Regions from separate parts of the Enterocloster clostridioformis genome, predicted to be linked through region 3. Evidence: riboswitches for the same ligand, from Rfam matches in the RefSeq annotation. Region 3 holds a riboswitch; each other region holds the start of a gene.
What was found. Region 3 has a riboswitch for thiamine pyrophosphate ahead of thiC (phosphomethylpyrimidine synthase ThiC). Riboswitches for the same ligand answer to the same signal wherever they lie in the genome.

Region 1: linked by a shared signal. The riboswitch ahead of thiW (energy coupling factor transporter S component ThiW) and the one ahead of thiC (phosphomethylpyrimidine synthase ThiC) in region 3 are both predicted to bind thiamine pyrophosphate.
Region 2: linked by a shared signal. The riboswitch ahead of LA360_RS11475 (thiamine-binding protein) and the one ahead of thiC (phosphomethylpyrimidine synthase ThiC) in region 3 are both predicted to bind thiamine pyrophosphate.
Region 4: linked by a shared signal. The riboswitch ahead of thiM (hydroxyethylthiazole kinase) and the one ahead of thiC (phosphomethylpyrimidine synthase ThiC) in region 3 are both predicted to bind thiamine pyrophosphate.

Annotation. Positions count from the first base shown of each region.
Region 1 is NZ_JAIWZC010000001.1:3,994,637-3,998,922, reverse strand. It holds gene thiE (thiamine phosphate synthase) at 1-211, opposite strand, end outside; gene thiM (hydroxyethylthiazole kinase) at 198-1,040, opposite strand; gene thiW (energy coupling factor transporter S component ThiW) at 1,061-1,597, opposite strand; TPP riboswitch at 1,783-1,892, opposite strand; partial or broken gene LA360_RS20135 (TnpV protein) at 1,976-2,197, shown strand; gene LA360_RS20130 (helix-turn-helix transcriptional regulator) at 2,508-3,404, shown strand; gene LA360_RS20125 (hypothetical protein) at 3,473-3,769, shown strand; gene LA360_RS20120 (ClbS/DfsB family four-helix bundle protein) at 3,879-4,286, shown strand, end outside.
Region 2 is NZ_JAIWZC010000001.1:2,255,529-2,259,814, forward strand. It holds gene LA360_RS11460 (ABC transporter ATP-binding protein) at 1-403, opposite strand, end outside; gene LA360_RS11465 (ABC transporter substrate-binding protein) at 439-1,524, opposite strand; gene LA360_RS11470 (ABC transporter permease) at 1,569-2,342, opposite strand; gene LA360_RS11475 (thiamine-binding protein) at 2,311-2,607, opposite strand; TPP riboswitch at 2,687-2,796, opposite strand; gene LA360_RS11480 (hypothetical protein) at 3,070-3,291, opposite strand; partial or broken gene LA360_RS11485 (DNA-3-methyladenine glycosylase I) at 3,649-4,122, opposite strand.
Region 3 is NZ_JAIWZC010000001.1:46,686-50,971, forward strand. It holds gene LA360_RS00250 (dicarboxylate/amino acid:cation symporter) at 1-872, shown strand, start outside; partial or broken gene LA360_RS00255 (TRAP transporter large permease subunit) at 970-1,482, opposite strand; partial or broken gene dctP (TRAP transporter substrate-binding protein DctP) at 1,463-2,152, opposite strand; TPP riboswitch at 2,657-2,766, shown strand; gene thiC (phosphomethylpyrimidine synthase ThiC) at 2,925-4,232, shown strand.
Region 4 is NZ_JAIWZC010000001.1:1,748,285-1,752,570, forward strand. It holds gene LA360_RS08670 (HAD family hydrolase) at 1-109, opposite strand, end outside; gene thiE (thiamine phosphate synthase) at 106-747, opposite strand; gene thiM (hydroxyethylthiazole kinase) at 734-1,555, opposite strand; TPP riboswitch at 1,832-1,937, opposite strand; gene LA360_RS08685 (Crp/Fnr family transcriptional regulator) at 2,110-2,769, opposite strand; gene LA360_RS08690 (ECF transporter S component) at 2,873-3,400, shown strand; gene LA360_RS08695 (permease) at 3,418-3,906, shown strand; gene LA360_RS08700 (permease) at 3,903-4,286, shown strand, end outside.

The sequences.
Region 1 (4,286 bases), 3.9 Mb from region 3:
GCACATTATATTTTTCTGTGATTTTGCGGATGGCGCAGGCCGTTCTCAGCACTTCCTCAAAATTCCCTTTGTCCAGTTCCTTTTCCCTGAGCTGAACCATGGTTGCGCCGCCTTTTAACGCCTCCTCCACCTGCTCCTCCAGAGAAAGCTTCCCGGTCCATGCCTTATCGGTTACTGCATAAATCAAAAGCTGTTTTCTATCGAATCTCAATTTTCTTACCTCTCTCCAGTGTCTCGTCATCCAGAAGGCTCATTTTGTCCATCAGATACATGCGGAATGTACCTGTCCCGCCTCCCCTCCCCGCAGTCTCTCCGGCCGCCAATTCTCCGCAGAGCCCGTGCGCGCTGAGGGCCATGACCACAGCTTCTTCCAGAGGGCCGTCCGGTCCCAGTTCCCCATACAGACCGCAGAACGCTCCCATAAGCCCGTCCAGCATACAGCCGCTGCCTGTAATTCTGGCCATCCAGGGATGGCCGTTTCTGACAATGAACCTTCTTTCTTTTCCGGCCACCACATCCTCTTCCCCGGTCATGACCACAACCGCGCCTGTAAGGTCCCTCAGGGAACAGGCGGTTTCCAGGCGGCTCTCAATCGTACCAAAGGTTCCCGAATCCACGCCGCAGGTATTTCCCGCCTCATGTCCCCTCAGTTCCTGGTTCAGGGCCCGGATTTCCGCCTCATTTCCCCGGATGACAGAAGGAGCGGCCTTCCGGATCATATCAATGGCTGTCTGTCTGCGAAACCGTGATGCAGTGACTCCTACCGGGTCCAGGATAACGGGAAGGCCCAGAACGGCAGCTTTTCTTCCCGCTGCCTCCATGGCCGGTATGGTTTTTTCTTCCAGGGTTCCCAGATTAAGGACAAGACTGCTGCAGATGGAGGTAACGTCCTCCACCTCATGCAGCCCCTGGGCCATAACAGGGGAACCGCCTGCGGCCAGCACCATATTGGCCACATCCCCTGCCGTAACATAATTGGTTATACAGTGGACCCTGGGAGAGCGCTCCCTTAAGTCCTTCATCCATTGTCTCCGCGTCATCTGATTTATCCTTTTTCCTGTTATCTTCCCATGGCTTTGCCGGTCTGTACATCCAGATCCAGCATCCGCCTCATATACTGAAACGCGCCGGACTTATACAGCACCCCAATCAGGAACGCGGCAATGACCGTGCCGCACATGGTGCTCATAAGGAATGGGATTACATAGGCAAAAATGGCCGCTTCCTTCCCCATAACCAGTGTGGCCACCGGATAGCAGAGCATTCCGCCCAGTATGCCGGTGCCAAACACTTCCCCAAAGTAGGCCAGTGTCAGCCTGCCGAAACGCTGGTACAGATACCCTCCTAAAAATGCTCCCACCATACTTCCCGGAAATGCCAGCAGACTGCCCGTCCCCATCAGATTCCTGATAAACGATGTGCAGAACGCCATCCCCACGCCATACCACGGCCCAAGAAATACGCCGGCCAATACATTGGCAAGGTGCTGAATCGGAAAACATTTGGATGCCCCTATGGGGATGGAAAAGCCGGATAAAGACACGGCCACCGCTGTCAGCATGGCGCTTACCGCCAGTTTCTTAATGTTTACTTTCATAGTCATAGTCATACCTCCATGTTTTTTACTCGGAGCCCGCCTATCTTCCTGGTAGAGAGGCATATTCTCTGGTACAGCGGCGTATTGCCTGCACAGCTCTAAAGCCCTCATATGTCCGAACCGCGGTGAAGGCTGAAAAAAGCCCATACCGCGCGGGATATGGACTTAAATTACGCATTTAATACACATACATGTCTCATATTTCCCTACGTTGGCATTACCCAAATCAGGTGCGATAGGTCGAAGTTTGATTACTTCCTCTCAGCCTGCTTCACAAGCTCCCTGTTGTTATTTAGCATAGCACCGGACTATTTATTTGTCAATCAGTAATGAATGAAGCCAGATAAGGAGAAAACTCAAAAATGTGTTTAAGACAGCAGGCACAATAAAGTTATATACACCAATCTTCTGACAAGCGGCAGGCTGAACGCCTACCTTGCGGAGATTAATAAACAGGCGCAGGAACGCTTTGAAAGGCTCGTAGAGCAAATGAAGCAAGCACAGGGCATAACGGAACAGCTAAAGGCAAAAAATGCCTTGGAATGGACAGGACGCCTTAATAATATAAGGGCTTGTGCAGGGGAGATTGTGGAAACGTAAATCATTTACGCATAGATGTAACGCATAAAGAACTGAAATTGGAGAGCAGGTATATAAAGTTTCTTGCTCTCTTTTTTAAGGAAAAAGCGGCTGAAATATAGGCGCTGCAATGAGGAAAATCGTTACCATCATTGTTTTTCGGGTGGTAAAAATTATGTGGCCGTTTGAGTAGAAACTACAAGTTACGAGATAAAAAAATCATATATGCTCGCTTGGTTGATAATGGGAAGAAAAATGATTATAATAAATATTGACGCATCGTGTCAGGTTTTTGGTAGTATTCTATTATCATCAAAGGGAGGAACTGACAATGCAGGAAAGCAGATTATTTAAGATTGTGTATTATTTACTCGATAAAGGACAGGCTACCGCTCCAGAATTAGCAGAAAAATTTGAAGTATCTGTAAGGACAATTTACAGAGATATTGACGCTTTAAGCGGCGCGGGCATTCCCGTTTATGCAGAAGCAGGGCGAAACGGCGGCATTCATTTAATGAATGATTTTGTTTTAGATAAAGGGGTGCTGTCTGAAGAAGAAAAGCAGGAAATTCTAACAGCCCTGCAAAGTATCAATTCTATGAACAATATCGACAACAATCAGACATTGCAAAAACTTTCTGCAATATTTAATATGAGTTCGGAAAACTGGCTTGAAGTGGATTTTTCCAGATGGGGCAATCATGGAACGGACAATGGGAAATTTGAATTGCTAAAATCAGCGGTAATTCATCGAAAGTGCGTAAAAATAACCTATGCAAATTCCAGCGGAATAATTAACGAAAGAATTGTCCAGCCGTTAAAAATGTCATATAAGTCTATGTCATGGTACTTAAAAGCATATTGTATGGAAAAACAGGATTATCGTATTTTTAAGCTGACCCGTATGATAGATTTAGAAATGCTCACGGACGGTTTTTGCAAAAGCTCTTTTCCAGAATTAGATGAATCATTAGGGCAAGCCTACAATACAATCGTACTGCGTTTCCAGAAAAATATGTCATACCGTGTTTATGATGAATTTGATAAAACCCAAGTAAGTAAAAAAGAAAATGGGGATTTAATCGTATCCGCCCCAATGCCAGAAGATGAATGGCTAATCGGGTTTTTATTGTCATTTGGAACACAAGTAGATATTATAGAGCCTGCATATCTGAAAGACATTGTGGCAGAGCAGGCAAAGAAAATTTATGAGAAATATAAATCTTGACACAGGGCGTCAGTATATGTGTGATATAATTTGCCTGTAAATTCTATTTGAGAAAGCGGGGAGTGAAAGTGAAACATGAATGGAAAAAGCAGGAGAAAGAAATATATGGTGTAAAAACAAAACCTTGTGTTGTTGATGTTCCTGCTCAAAAATATATCATTGTTTCTGGCAATGGAAATCCTAACGATGAAATCTTCTCAGATAAGGTTGCGGCTCTGTTTTCGATGGCATATAAAATTAAAATGGCATATAAAGCACTTGCCGAAAAAAGCAACGAAATAACAGATTATACAGTATATCCGTTAGAGGAAATATGGAACATGGTTATAAGCGTATGGGGAAAGAACACCGTGAAATATATTTGAATAATGCTAACCGTACAGAAAAAGCCAACTTAAAAACAACCTTGAGATACAAGGTTACAGATATAGAAAAATAACAACATACTGTTATAAAAGAGAAAAGGAAATGAATATGGGCAGACCAACAGCAAAAACAGATTTACTAACAGCCGCTACCGCTAATTATGAAAAGTTAAATACTCTTGTTTCTGAGCTGACAGAAAAAGAATTATCAACTTCGTTTGATTTTTCAGGTGATGAAAAAAAGAAAGAAGCTCATTGGAAAAGAGATAAAAATCTTCGTGATATTTTCATTCATCTCTATGAATGGCATCAGCTTTTGTTAAACTGGGTATATTCCAATCAGAATGGCGATAATAAACCGTTTATTCCAGAGCCTTATAATTGGAAAACCTATGGAGATATGAATGTGGAGTTTTGGAAAAAACACCAGTCCACATCGTTAGAGGATGCAAAAATTATGTTCCAGCAATCCCATAACGAAGTAATGAAGCTGGCGGAAACCTTTTCAAATGAGGAA
Region 2 (4,286 bases), 2.2 Mb from region 3:
TGCCGCCGGAGAGCTGGGCCGGATATTTCTTCTGAGTGCCCTCCAGGCCGAACTGACGGAAGTAGGGGGATGCCAGCTCCCGTGCCTCCCGCTTTTTCATTCCTTTTACAATCAGAGGAAGGGCCACATTATCCTCTATGGTCCGGTAGGGCAGGAGCAGGTCCTTCTGCAGCATATAGCTCACCCGTCCCGGACAACCGGTCACGTCCTCCCCGTCCAGAAGGACATGCCCTGTATCCGGCCTTGACAGCCCAGCGATAATATTAAAAAGAGTGGTCTTGCCGCCTCCGCTGATTCCCAGCAGCGACACCAGTTCCCCCTTGTTCAGGGTGATGGATATATCCTCCAGCACCTGCTCCCCGTCAAAGGATTTTGAAATTCCCTCTACCTTTAGCTGCTCCATGTTCTCCTCCTGGCACGGCACTGCCGTCCCCGGCCTTACGGCAGGTATTCGTTGGAAAATCCTGTTCCCGCCTCAATGGGCGTCTCCGTAAGACCTTTTTCATTCAGCCATGCGTAATATACATCCCAGCGCTTCTGGTCAATGTATCCCCATTTTGGCGCATCCGCCTGATACTTGTCCGCCAGGTATTCCTGGCTGGCCTTTACCAGTTCCGGGTCCAGCTCCGGCGCGGCCTTGCACAGGATGTCCCCTGCCTCCTGAGGATGTTCTATGGCGAACTCGTATCCCCTGCTGACCGCGTCCAGAAATGCCCTGGCTGTCTCCGGCTCTTCCGCCAGGAATGTATTGTTGGCTATGATGACCGGCGTATAAAAATCAAATACAGAATCCAAATCCGCAAAGGCAAAGTAATCTGTCTCCAGACCTTCCAGCTCTGTCTTTACGCCTGCCCATGCATAGAAAATCCATATGGCATCCACAGATTTTGTCCTGAGAGCCGTCACCTCGTCCGTCACTGTGCTGGGAATCAGTTCAACCTTATCAAAATCCCCTCCGTCCGCTTCCATCACATCCTTAATGGTCGCCTTTTCCACAGGAAGGTCCCAGGTGGCATACTTTTTCCCTTCCAGTCCCCTTGGGCGGTCCATTCCCTCACCCTTTCTGGAAATAATGCCCGATGTATTGTGCTGTATAACACCTGCCACAGCGGTTACCGGAAGGGGATTATCCCCTGAAAATGCCGGCGCCAGGCTGTCCTGGAAGGACATTGCAAATTGAGCCTTTCCGGAAGCTGCCAGTACCTCCGCCCCGTTTTCCGGCGGCTGCACAATCTCCACCTCCAGGCCGGCATCCTTAAAATATCCCTTTTCACGGGCAACATAGAGGCCTGTGTGGTTGGTGTTAGGCGTCCAGTCCAGGACAAATGTCAGCTTTCTTACATCCTGCTTCGCCCCCTCTTCCTCCTGGCTTGCGCTTTCCCTATTTACGTTCTCTTTCCGTGTATCCTCCGCGGCCTGGCCAGAGGCGGTATTCTCTCCTGAATCCGGGGCTTTGCCGCACCCGGTGAGAAGTACTCCCATGCAAAGGGAGGCCAGCAGCATACTTGCACATTTATGTTTCATTTTCAATCTCTCCTCTTATAAACGCCGGATATAGTTTTCCCGTTCTATTTATGTTTTCGGCTATTTTCCCATGGCATACATTTTTTCTGAAGCAGTTCCACGGCCCACATCAGAATTAAGCTGATGGCCGATATGAGGAAAATGACCGCGAACATCTTATCAAAGGAAAATGCCTTCTTAACCCTTGTCATGTATACGCCCAGTCCTCCAAAACCACCCAGCCACTCAGAAATCACGGCTCCCACCACCGCGTAAGAGGCAGATATCCTGAGACTGGAAAAAAACTGGCCCATGGCTCCCGGCAGCTTGATATAGCGGAATATCTGGAACCGGCCCGCTCCCATGGCCTTTAACAGATTCACCGCATCCGGGTCAGCAGCCCTGAATCCGGTCAGCAGCCCCACCGTGATGGGGAAAAATGTGGTAATCACAATGAGTATGACCTTTGGAGTCATTTCATAGCCAAACCACAGCACCAAAAGAGGCGCTATGGCAACCGCCGGCACGGTCTGGGTCAGTACAATGATGGGATAAAAAGCCTTGTATGCCTTGTCAAACCGGTCCATCAGCACTGCGGCCCCAAAGCCCGCGGCAATTCCCAAAGCCAGCCCCAGCCCGGCCTCGGCCAGTGTAATCCTGGCATTCTCCATGAGGGCCGGGAATTCCTTCATAAATGCACCGGCTACCTGAACCGGGGAAGGCAGCATGAAGCCCTCCACCAGTCCAAAGGATACAGAAAGCTGCCACAGGATGAGAATGGACAGGATGGCGGAAACAGACCACAGTTTACTGGTGATGCTTGGTAACTTTCTTTTCAATGGTAAGCACATCTCCTTCGGGGTGGTAAGAAACCTTAATATATGCGGCCACAGAGGGGGCGCCCGCCCTGACCGCAATATACTGGCACTCTTTTACAATATCCATCAGCTGGTCATAATCCCCTTCAATGGTTGTCTCAAAGGGACCTACATAATAGTTTAACCCCGTGCTCTTGATGTAATCGATGACCTGGTCCACGATACGGATTAATTCCTCATCATCAGCTGCCTTTGGAAGTGACTGGATTGCTACGCTTGCGTTCATATTGTTCTCCTTTTCTCTTCAAATCATATGGATCAAAAAATCCCGTCCGGATATTACGGGCGGGATAAAACTCACAAAAACTTACATCTTCTGCAGGCTTCCTACGCTGGCATTATCCAGATCAGGTATCAGGGTTCAGAACATATTCCATCTCAGCCGGATTCCACTCCAGCACCCCTTTTCATTGTTGGGACAAGTATACTACGGCTCATTTTAAAAGTCAATAGGTACTGCTGCTCTGCCCTGCGGCTGTCATAGGATCCGCAAGGCCTGTCATGCGTACAGTACACTGTCATGCGCACATTTCAGATATCCTGAAATGCCCTGTAACACGCCTGGGTGCCGGAACGGTCCAAAACCGCATATGCAATGTCCGGCACTCTTTTAAGCAGTTCAGGACAGGACTGTATGTCAGCCCCGGCGGGATATCCGGTTTTCTTATAGTGACAACAGGTTTTACTATCATTCTGCCAAAATCTCCTTTCCTCCCCGCTCCACCGCAGTGAAGCCCTTCCTCTCAAACGCATTTAACTCCGGTTCCTCCACCTGGACGGGCTGAGCCAGCGGTGTGTATACCATGAATACCCGGAGGATGCTGTCCGGTTTTGGCGAAATATGAAGTCTGGCCGTCTCCTCATAGGCTTCCTTCTGGAATGTAATCAGGTTGTAAGGACTGCCCTTCATTACTCTGTGCGGTCCTCTCCTTCCCAGAACAGATAAGGGTACGCCTGTCCGCCGCCACACGCCATCTCATTTTCATAATAGTCTCCTTCTCGCTTCACGCGGCGCCAGCGTACTGGCCATCAAGTGTACCGGCACCTCTGATAATTCTATGGTAGCGCGCATGCAGCCTTTGTTCTTTTCGTCTTTGTTCTTTTCGTCTTTCTTAATTTCAGTTAAAGCTTTTCTGTCGCATGTGTAAGAGGAATACTTCCGGCCGGAGACCGCAAAAGCCAGCGCGGACAAGCAAAAAGGATTCCCGGCCCCAGAGCCCGGAATCCCTTTCATCGCCACATTACAGATAACTGTTATATATGCATCCTACTCCTTTTCCCGCTTCTTCACGGTGGGATAATGCTCCACAATATCACGATACCGGAAACATCCCTCCACATGGTCATTAATCACGCCGCAGGCCTGGAGATGAGAGTAAACCGTTACCGGCCCCAGATACTTAAATCCACGTTTTCTTAACTCCTGGCTGACCTGCCGGGACAAGGCGTTACAGGCCGGAATGTTTCCCTTTTGATGGCCTGCATAAAGAATGGTTTTTCCCCTGGAAAAGCTCCATATGTACGAACTGAATGAGCCGTATTCCTCCCTGACCTTCTGAAAACACCTGGCATTATGAATGACAGCCTCTACCTTTCTGCGGGATTTAATCATTCCTTCACAGGTCAGAATCCGTTCAATATCCGCCTCTGTATACGCCGCAATCCGGTCGTAATCAAACCCGTCAAAACACTGGCGGAAGATTTCCCGCTTCTGTATCATCATGTTCCAGTTCAGCCCGCAATGTCATTTAGTTAACGCTTTGCAATATTATGGTTAGATTCTTAATGAAGGGTGTCTAACCATATTTTTCCCTTTTTTCATAAAAACAGTTGACATACACCACAAAATGTGCGGCCGCTCTCGCTACTGATTGACTTTAATAGGTAGCGAGAGCGGCCCTTGGA
Region 3 (4,286 bases):
AGTACACGGCGGCGGAAACGCCCAGTTTTATCCAGACCCTGATTGGCATTTTCCCAAGCAATATCATACAGCCCATGGCCGAGGCATCCATGCTTCAGGTAATCGTGGTGGCTTTGCTCTTTGGCTTTGGCACCATTGTGGCGGGAAAGAAGGGAGAGGTATTTGGAAACTTTGTGGAGAGCGCCAATGATGTGTCTATCGCAGTTATGTCCTTCATCATCAAGCTGAGCCCCATCGGTGTGTTCTGTCTGATTACGCCTGTGGTGGCTGCCAACGGACCCCAGATACTGGGCAGCCTGGCCTTTGTGCTTCTGGTGGCTTATATCGGGTACATACTCCACGCCTCATTGGTGTATTCGCTGACCGTAAAGTCTCTTGCGGGCATCGGACCCCTTAAGTTTTTCAAGGGCATGGCGCCGGCCATGATAATGGCGTTTTCCAGCGCGTCCTCTGTAGGCGCCCTTCCTCTTAACCTGGAATGCACGGAAAAGTTGGGGGCCAGAAAGGAGGTGGCCAGCTTTGTGCTTCCGCTGGGAGCCACCATCAATATGGATGGAACCGCCATTTACCAGGGTGTGTGCGCTGTGTTTATCGCTTCCTGTTATGGAATCAACCTGACCCTGTCCCAGCAGATTGTCATTATACTGACAGCTGTTCTGGCTTCCGTGGGCACGGCCGGTGTGCCGGGATCCGGTATGATTATGCTGGCTATGGTGCTTCAGAGCGTAGGGCTTCCTGTGGAAGGAATTGCACTTGTGGCCGGTATTGACCGCCTGTTTGACATGGGTCGAACCACGGTGAATATTACAGGGGACGCTGCCTGCGCAGTGATTGTTTCCCATCTGGAGGATAAGAGGTTAAAGAAGGCTTAAGCCTGAATTTCATCAAGGTAAAAGAAGGGCCGCGCTGTGATATGATGTCGCACAGCGCGGCCCTTCCCTGATACACATATTTTATACATAATCTATTTTATACATAACCCATTAGACCCGGAAGCCACAGTGACAGCTGCGGTATATAGGATACCAGCATCAGCACGATAAAGATGGCGCCAAAGTAGTAGAGCAGAGGACGGATAACCTGTTCTATCTTTGTCTTTCCCACCTTTACTCCCACGAAAAGTGTAGTTCCCACAGGGGGAGTGATGGTGCCGATACACAGGTTGAATATCATCATGATTCCAAAGTGGATGGTATTCATGCCCAGCGCCCGGCAGATGGGAAGGAAAATAGGGGTGAAGATAAGGCAGGCAGGCGTCATGTCCATAAAGGTTCCCACAATCAGCAGCAGAATATTGATGATAAAAAGTATTACATAGCGGTTGGTGCTGATTCCCAGCATGGCTTCCGATACAGCGGTGGGGATGCCGGTGAAGGCCATGACCCAGCTCATGATGCTGGATACTCCGATAAGGAAGATGATAATGCCTGTCATCTCTGCGCTGTCCAGGAAAATTTTAGGCAGCTCCCTCAGCTTGATGGACGTTGGTCAGGGCCAGCTCATTGTTCTCGGCGCCGTCTATAACGCCCTGCTGAATGGCAGTATACACCTCACCGAACCCCATAGGAGCAGCGGCCGTGCCAAAAGCATTGACCATGTCCACGCTGGCCGGGCTTTGCTGTACACGTATTTTCCTGCCCTTTAAATCATCCGGCGTGTTGATGGGAGTCTTGGCGTAGAAATTACGGGTTCCCGCATTGTACCAGGTCACCACCCTGAAACCGGCCTCGTCCGTGGACTTGTATATATTTTCCATATAATCCGTGTCTTCCATCACAGACCGGTAGACTTCTTCGGAGTCAAAAAGATAGGGCATGCTGAAAATCTCATAGACATCCGCAAATGTCTCCAGATTTGCCGTACCCGCAATAACAAAATCAATTGCTCCTGTCTGGGTCAGCTCGATTGCCTTCTGGGCAGATCCCAGTATTTCATTGGGGAATATCTGTACCTCATATTTGTCTCCCAGACGTTCTTCCACATATTCCTTAAATGCCAGCATTCCCAGATGCTCAGGATGGGTCTCCGACTGTGCGTGCGACACGCGGATAATTCTTTTACCTGAGGAAACCAAGCTGCATCCGGAAGCCGAAACCATGACAGCGCCGGCCACAGCTGCAATTGCAAGCCTTTTCATTAAAACACTCACCATTTCCAATCCCTCTCTTTATTTGCGTATGTCAATGTCTGCAGAACATGTAACTGGTTTTTATTATATCGACAAAATTGTGTATAATCACTGGAAAATTTTAATATTTGAGAGTAAATTATTGTCATAAAGCAGTAATTGTATTAGCAATAATTTAACGGATTTTTAACGTGATATTAACGGCACAGATAGCAGACAGACGGAATCAATGGTATAATGGGAAAAAGGAGGAGAGGAATGCGGTGCTCCTGGGAGGATATCAGATGCGGGCGTATTTTTTCTTGTAATGACTCAGCGTACACGTTATAATGGATAGAATTCTTTGACTGTTATTCTCAAACAGGGGGATGTGGTAGGAAGGCAGTAGGTGCGATAGTAGGGAGGAGGCAGGATAATATTGGATAAACAATTGAGAATAATGGTTGACAAGCAGATATTTTCCATATAAACTGACAGAGTGAGGTGAAAATGCCTTTCGGATACAGCGGGAGAACTGCCGTATTCAGTCATATTACAACAGGGAGCTTGTGGGGCAGGCTGAGAGGAAGTAATCGAACTTCGACCTATTAAACCTGATTTGGATAATGCCAACGTAGGGAAATATGGAGTATGTACAAGCTTGCATGATATGAATGGTCCATTCCTTACCGGTATGGGCCTTTTTTGTGTCCTGAAGTATATCCGGCATGACGCGGGCAAACGAACACGGTTTAATAGATTGCATGTGAAAATTACTTTTAACCACATGCGGGCTCCGGGCGAAGAGGAGGAAAATATGGATTATACCACGCAGATGGACGCGGCCAGGAAAGGTATCCTGACAGAGGAGCTGAAAAGGGTAGCGGATAAGGAACTGTTTGAACCAGCTGAACTGATGCGGCTGGTGGCTGAGGGGAAGGCTGTCATTCCTGCCAACCGGCTGCATACCTGTCTGGAACCAAATGGAATCGGATCCAGGCTTAAGACGAAAATCAACGTAAACCTCGGCACTTCAAGGGACTGCAAGGACTTGGAAATGGAATTACAGAAGGTAAATGATGCGGTGAGGATGGGGGCAGAGTCCATCATGGACCTGAGTTCATGGGGGGATACCCGCACATTCAGAAGAAAGCTGACTGCCCAGTGTCCTGCAATCATAGGCACTGTTCCCATCTATGATGCGGTGGTTTATTACCACAAACCGCTGAAGGATATTACTTCACAGGAGTGGCTGGATATCGTAAGGATGCATGCGGAGGATGGGGTGGACTTCATGACCATCCATGTGGGAATCAACCGGCAGACAGCGGAGCGCTTCAAGAAGGCGAAGCGCCTTACCAATATTGTGTCCAGGGGAGGTTCTATTATATTTGCATGGATGGAAATGACGGGAAAGGAAAATCCGTTTTATGAGCATTTTGAGAAGATACTGGATATCTGTCAGGCCTATGATGTGACACTGAGCCTGGGAGACGCCTGCCGTCCGGGATGTATTGAGGATGCATCGGATATATCCCAGATTGAGGAGCTGGTGACGCTGGGGGAGCTGACCAGAAGGGCGTGGGAAAAGAATGTGCAGGTCATCATAGAAGGACCGGGACATATGCCTTTGGACCAGATTCAGTCCAATATGAAGATACAGCAGACTATCTGCCAGGGAGCCCCTTTTTATGTCCTTGGTCCTCTGGTGACAGATATTGCTCCGGGTTATGACCATATTACCGCAGCCATAGGCGGAGCCCTTGCCGCCGCCAGCGGAGCGTCTTTTTTGTGCTATGTTACGCCGGCCGAACATCTGAGACTGCCGGACCTGGACGATGTTAAGGAAGGCATCATGGCGTCCAAGATTGCCGCCCATGCAGCTGATATTGCAAAAGGCATAAAAGGTGCGGCACAGTGGGACCGCGAGATGAGTACGGCCCGGAAAAAACTGGATTGGGAGCGCATGTTTGAGCTGTCTATTGACCCGGAAAAAGCCAGGAAATACCGGGAATCGGCCAAACCCGAAAAGGAGGACACCTGTTCCATGTGCGGTAATTTCTGCGCCGTGAAGAACATGAACCGGATATTGGATGGGGAAATAGTGAGTATTTTTGATGAGTAATGGAGTTGGAGGGAAGGAGGCTGCCGCCTGGATACAGCCCTTTGCCAACAGCAT
Region 4 (4,286 bases), 1.7 Mb from region 3:
GCGGCTCATATCCGATGGAGCGCAAATAGGTCTCGCCAATCGTATCCCAAATAAACATGGAATCCAACAGCGTACCGTCAACATCAAAAATCACGCCGCAAATCCTCATGCCCTTACCATCCTCTCTGCCAGCGCCCGAAGCTCCTGGCAATTCCTCTCAATATCCTCTGCCGAGAAGATGGCGGATACCAGGGCCGCCCCGTCCACGCCGCTGCCGGCCAGGCTAAGAAGGTTGTCCCGGTTGATGCCGCCGATAGCTACGATGGGCACATCCACCGCGCTGCAAATATCCCGTAGGGTCTCGCTGGTCATCTGGTCCGCGTCAGCCTTGGTGCTTGTGGGAAACACCGCTCCCAAACCCAGGTAGTCCGCGCCGTCGTGGACAGCCTGACGGGCCTCCTCAACCGTGTGGACAGAGACACCGAGAATCATCGCGTCCCCCACCCGGCGGCGGACCTCCCCCGCCACCATATCTTCCTGGCCCACATGGATTCCGTCCGCCCCGCATGCGACGGCAATATCCACGTTGTCATTCACAATAAAGGGTATGTGGTACCGGCGGCACAGGGCGCAGATGTCCTTAGCCTCCTGAAGAAACGCCGCTTCGTCCAGCTCTTTCTCCCGCAGCTGCACACAAGTTACGCCGCCTTTCAATGCCGCTTCTACCTGCTCATAGAGAGTCTGCTCCCCGCTCCAGGTCCGGTCGGTGACAGCATAGAGCAGCATATGCCGCTTATCGCATTTCATAGTTTGCTCCTTTCTCCAGTTCCGCCGGGGTCAGGCGGTACATGGCGTCGATAATATAGTTCCGGTAAGAGGCGTTACCGTCCAGCCCTGTCATACGTTTGTAGGCGACTTCTCCGCACAGACCCATGGCGCACACGGCGGCCGCAGCGGCCTCCAGGGACTGATCCGGGTTTGCTGTGACAAAGGCCGCAGTCAGAGCAGAAAGCTGGCAGCCGGTTCCGGTGATGGAGGACATCTCCGGACGGCCGTTGCGTATACAAAAGGCCCGCTCCTCATCCGCCACAATGTCAATCGCTCCGGTAACGGCAATCACCGCCCCAATGCGCCTTGCAAGCTCCTTGACGAAGGATACTGCCCCATCCAGATTGTCTTCAGTCACCCGATCCGCCACATCAGCATCCACGCCCTTGGTGGTGCCGCTGCCGGAGGCAAGGGTCTTGATCTCCGAGATGTTGCCCCTAATTACCGCGAACTTCACTTCCTTTAGCAGCCGGAGGGCCGTGTCCGTCCGTAGCGTGGAAGCCCCGGCTCCCACCGGGTCCAGTACTACGGGGTGCCCCAGCTCGTTGGCACGCTTCCCGGCGGCAAGCATGGCCGGAATGGTGCGCTGATTCAGCGTGCCGATGTTGATGGTCAGTCCGCCGCAGATACTGGTAATCTCCACAGCGTCCCCCGGATCATCCGCCATAATAGGTGAGCCGCCGCAAGCCAGCAGCATGTTTGCGCAATCGTTGACAGTGACATAGTTGGTGATACAGTGAACCAGCGGGGATTTCTGCCGGACACTTTCAAAAATCTGTTCAAACATAGTATGATACTCCTTTGTAATGAGAGAAAACGGCCCTGTATAGCGGCGCCTTCCCCTAATGATGACAGACCGCTAGAGTCTGCCGGTTGGAAAGATTCGGTCGAGGCTTACTGGCCTCCTCTCACGCCGGAACACGGCTTCCCATCGCTGTCATACAAGGTTCAGGGCGCTCCCCCTCAACCCGCCGCAGGCATACCGCGGTTGCTGTTCTCACATCCTTTCCTTCAAAAAGCGCAAAAAAACAGGAGACACCTGCATAGGATGCCCCCTGAAAAAGTACCAATCTCCACGACTTCCTCCGGCGGCATTATCCGCATCAGGTTCAAGGGTCGAAGGTCTACCTTCCTCTCAGCCTGTCACACAAGCTCCCCTGTTTATTCTGTTAGCGCTATTATAGCATTCCAGTTTTTGCTTTGCAAGTGGCGGCCGCAGGAAAACTTGATTGGTATCAGCGCTTTTTAGAAAACCACTCCTCCATTGTCTGCAACAATTCCTCTTCCTCAATCACATAACTTCCTACAAAGTGCTTACAAGAACCTCTGCTTCTATGCATCTCAAATCAGTCTAAACGTGTTTTTATGATAATCAATAATCCCGTCCCGCTTCATGTAGGACAGCTCTCGTGAAAGTGCGCTGCGCTCCACGTTGAGGTATTCTGCCATAGAGTTTCTATTCATCGGAATCGTAAATGTTCTTTTTTGTTGTTCGCGGGCTATACACTGTAAGTAGGTCAATATTTTCTCCCGTATTGTCGGACGCAGCAGACAATCTATACGTTCGTGCAGTACAAGCCCCTTTTTGGCAACAATGCTTATATAGTTGCGTAATAGCCTGTCATGCCGGGGGCAGGCCTTTTCGCACCGGGCCAATACGCGTTCAAAAGGGATTTGCAATACCAGGACATCATCCTCCGCCTGTACAGTAACAGGACTTTTGTGTTCTAAACTTGCCGCTAAAATAACCCCTATCTCGCTTCCCTTTTTCAGAAGAGAAATAAGAATCACTCTGTCAGAGGGATCCCACTTTATTGCGCGTCCATGCCCTGATAGCATAATTCCGAAGTCGTATACCTTGTTCCCTTCCTCAATGATATAGTCGCCTTTGGCGTACCGGACATACTTTGCACAGAGGCAATAAAGGAGCCCATCAATTTCCTCTGGTTCAATGGCGAAAAATAGATTTGTCTGCTTTAAATCTTCTATAAACTCACGCATCACAATAACCTCGTTTTTTGTTGCGTGTGCAACAAGGCATTTGTCAAAATTGTACTATAATAAAATCTGAAAAACAAGAGAAGAGAAAGGAAATCTCAAAATTATGATCAAAGAAAGAACGCTTTGGATTACCCGCACAGCAGTTTTTATCGCCTTACTTGTCGTATTGCAGGCGGCTACCGGAGCATTAGGGAGCACTATTATTACTGGGTCTGTTGTGAATATGCTGATGATTGTTTCCGTTATGACCTGCGGCATGATGTCAGGACTTTGCGTTGCTGTCATTTCGCCTGTTATGGCGAAGCTGATTGGAATAGGCCCTCTTTGGAGCCTGATCCCCTTTATCGTGGCAGGAAACATTACCCTCGTGCTGATTTGGCACTTCATTGGCAACAGGCGTTGGGGGCATAAATATACCGCACCAATGATTGCTTTGGCAGCTGCGGCAGCCGCCAAATTCTTGGTCCTATACCTTGGAATCGCGCAAATAGCCGTGCCGTTCTTTTTAAGATTACCGGCTCCGCAGGCGGCGGTGATTTCGAATATGTTCTCTATACCACAGCTGCTAACAGCCCTTTTGGGCGGCGGTGTTGCGCTGTTGGTACTTTCGCCGTTAAAAAAAGCAATCTAGGGAGGGCGTGAACAGAGTTGAACACAGTTTTTACCTATTCGTTCTATGGTTTAGCAGCACTTTTACTGCTTTTCTCTTTTTTGAAAGACAAAAGAAAAACACTATTATCCTTAAAAAAGGCGTGGAAGATGTTTACAGGCGTCCTGCCGCAATTTGTTGCTATCCTGCTTTTTGTTGGGGTGGCGCTTGCGGTGCTTTCGCCGGAGACAATCAGACGCATGATAGGCGAAGAAACGGGTTTTATCGGCATGCTCTTAGCTTCGCTTGTTGGTGCGTTTTCGTTAGTACCCGTTATGATTGCTTTCCCCATTGTTTCGGAACTTCTGAAAAGCGGCGCGGGCATAATCCAAATGGCGGTATTTGTTTCTACGCTCACTACGGTTGGGCTGATCACGATCCCGATAGAGACAAAATATCTGGGTAAGAAAATAGCCGTTCTTCGGAATATGCTTGCATTTGTATTTTCCTTTATCACAGCTTACCTAATGGGGGTGTTGCTCAAATGAAAACAGCGATAAAAAAGTATTGGTTTTTATTTGTAATGGTGCTTTGTAATCTCATCATTTGGCTCTATGACCCGGAGATTGGAAAAACAGCATTGGCCTTTAGCGGAAAGAACTTTATCAACTTCCTCTTTATACTTACGCCTGTATTCATCTGTATTGGCCTGATGGACGTATGGGTTGAACGTGAAAAAATGATACGAATTATGGGAGCGAATTCCGGTGTGAAAGGTGTTGCCGTAGCCATATTGTCTGGAACGATAACAGCCGTTCCCATATATGCGCTGCTGCCTGTTGCCGGGGTACTGTTGAAAAAGGGCTGCAGGATTTCAAACGTGCTGCTTTTCCTATGCACAAGCGCCAGTATCCGCATTCCTTTACTC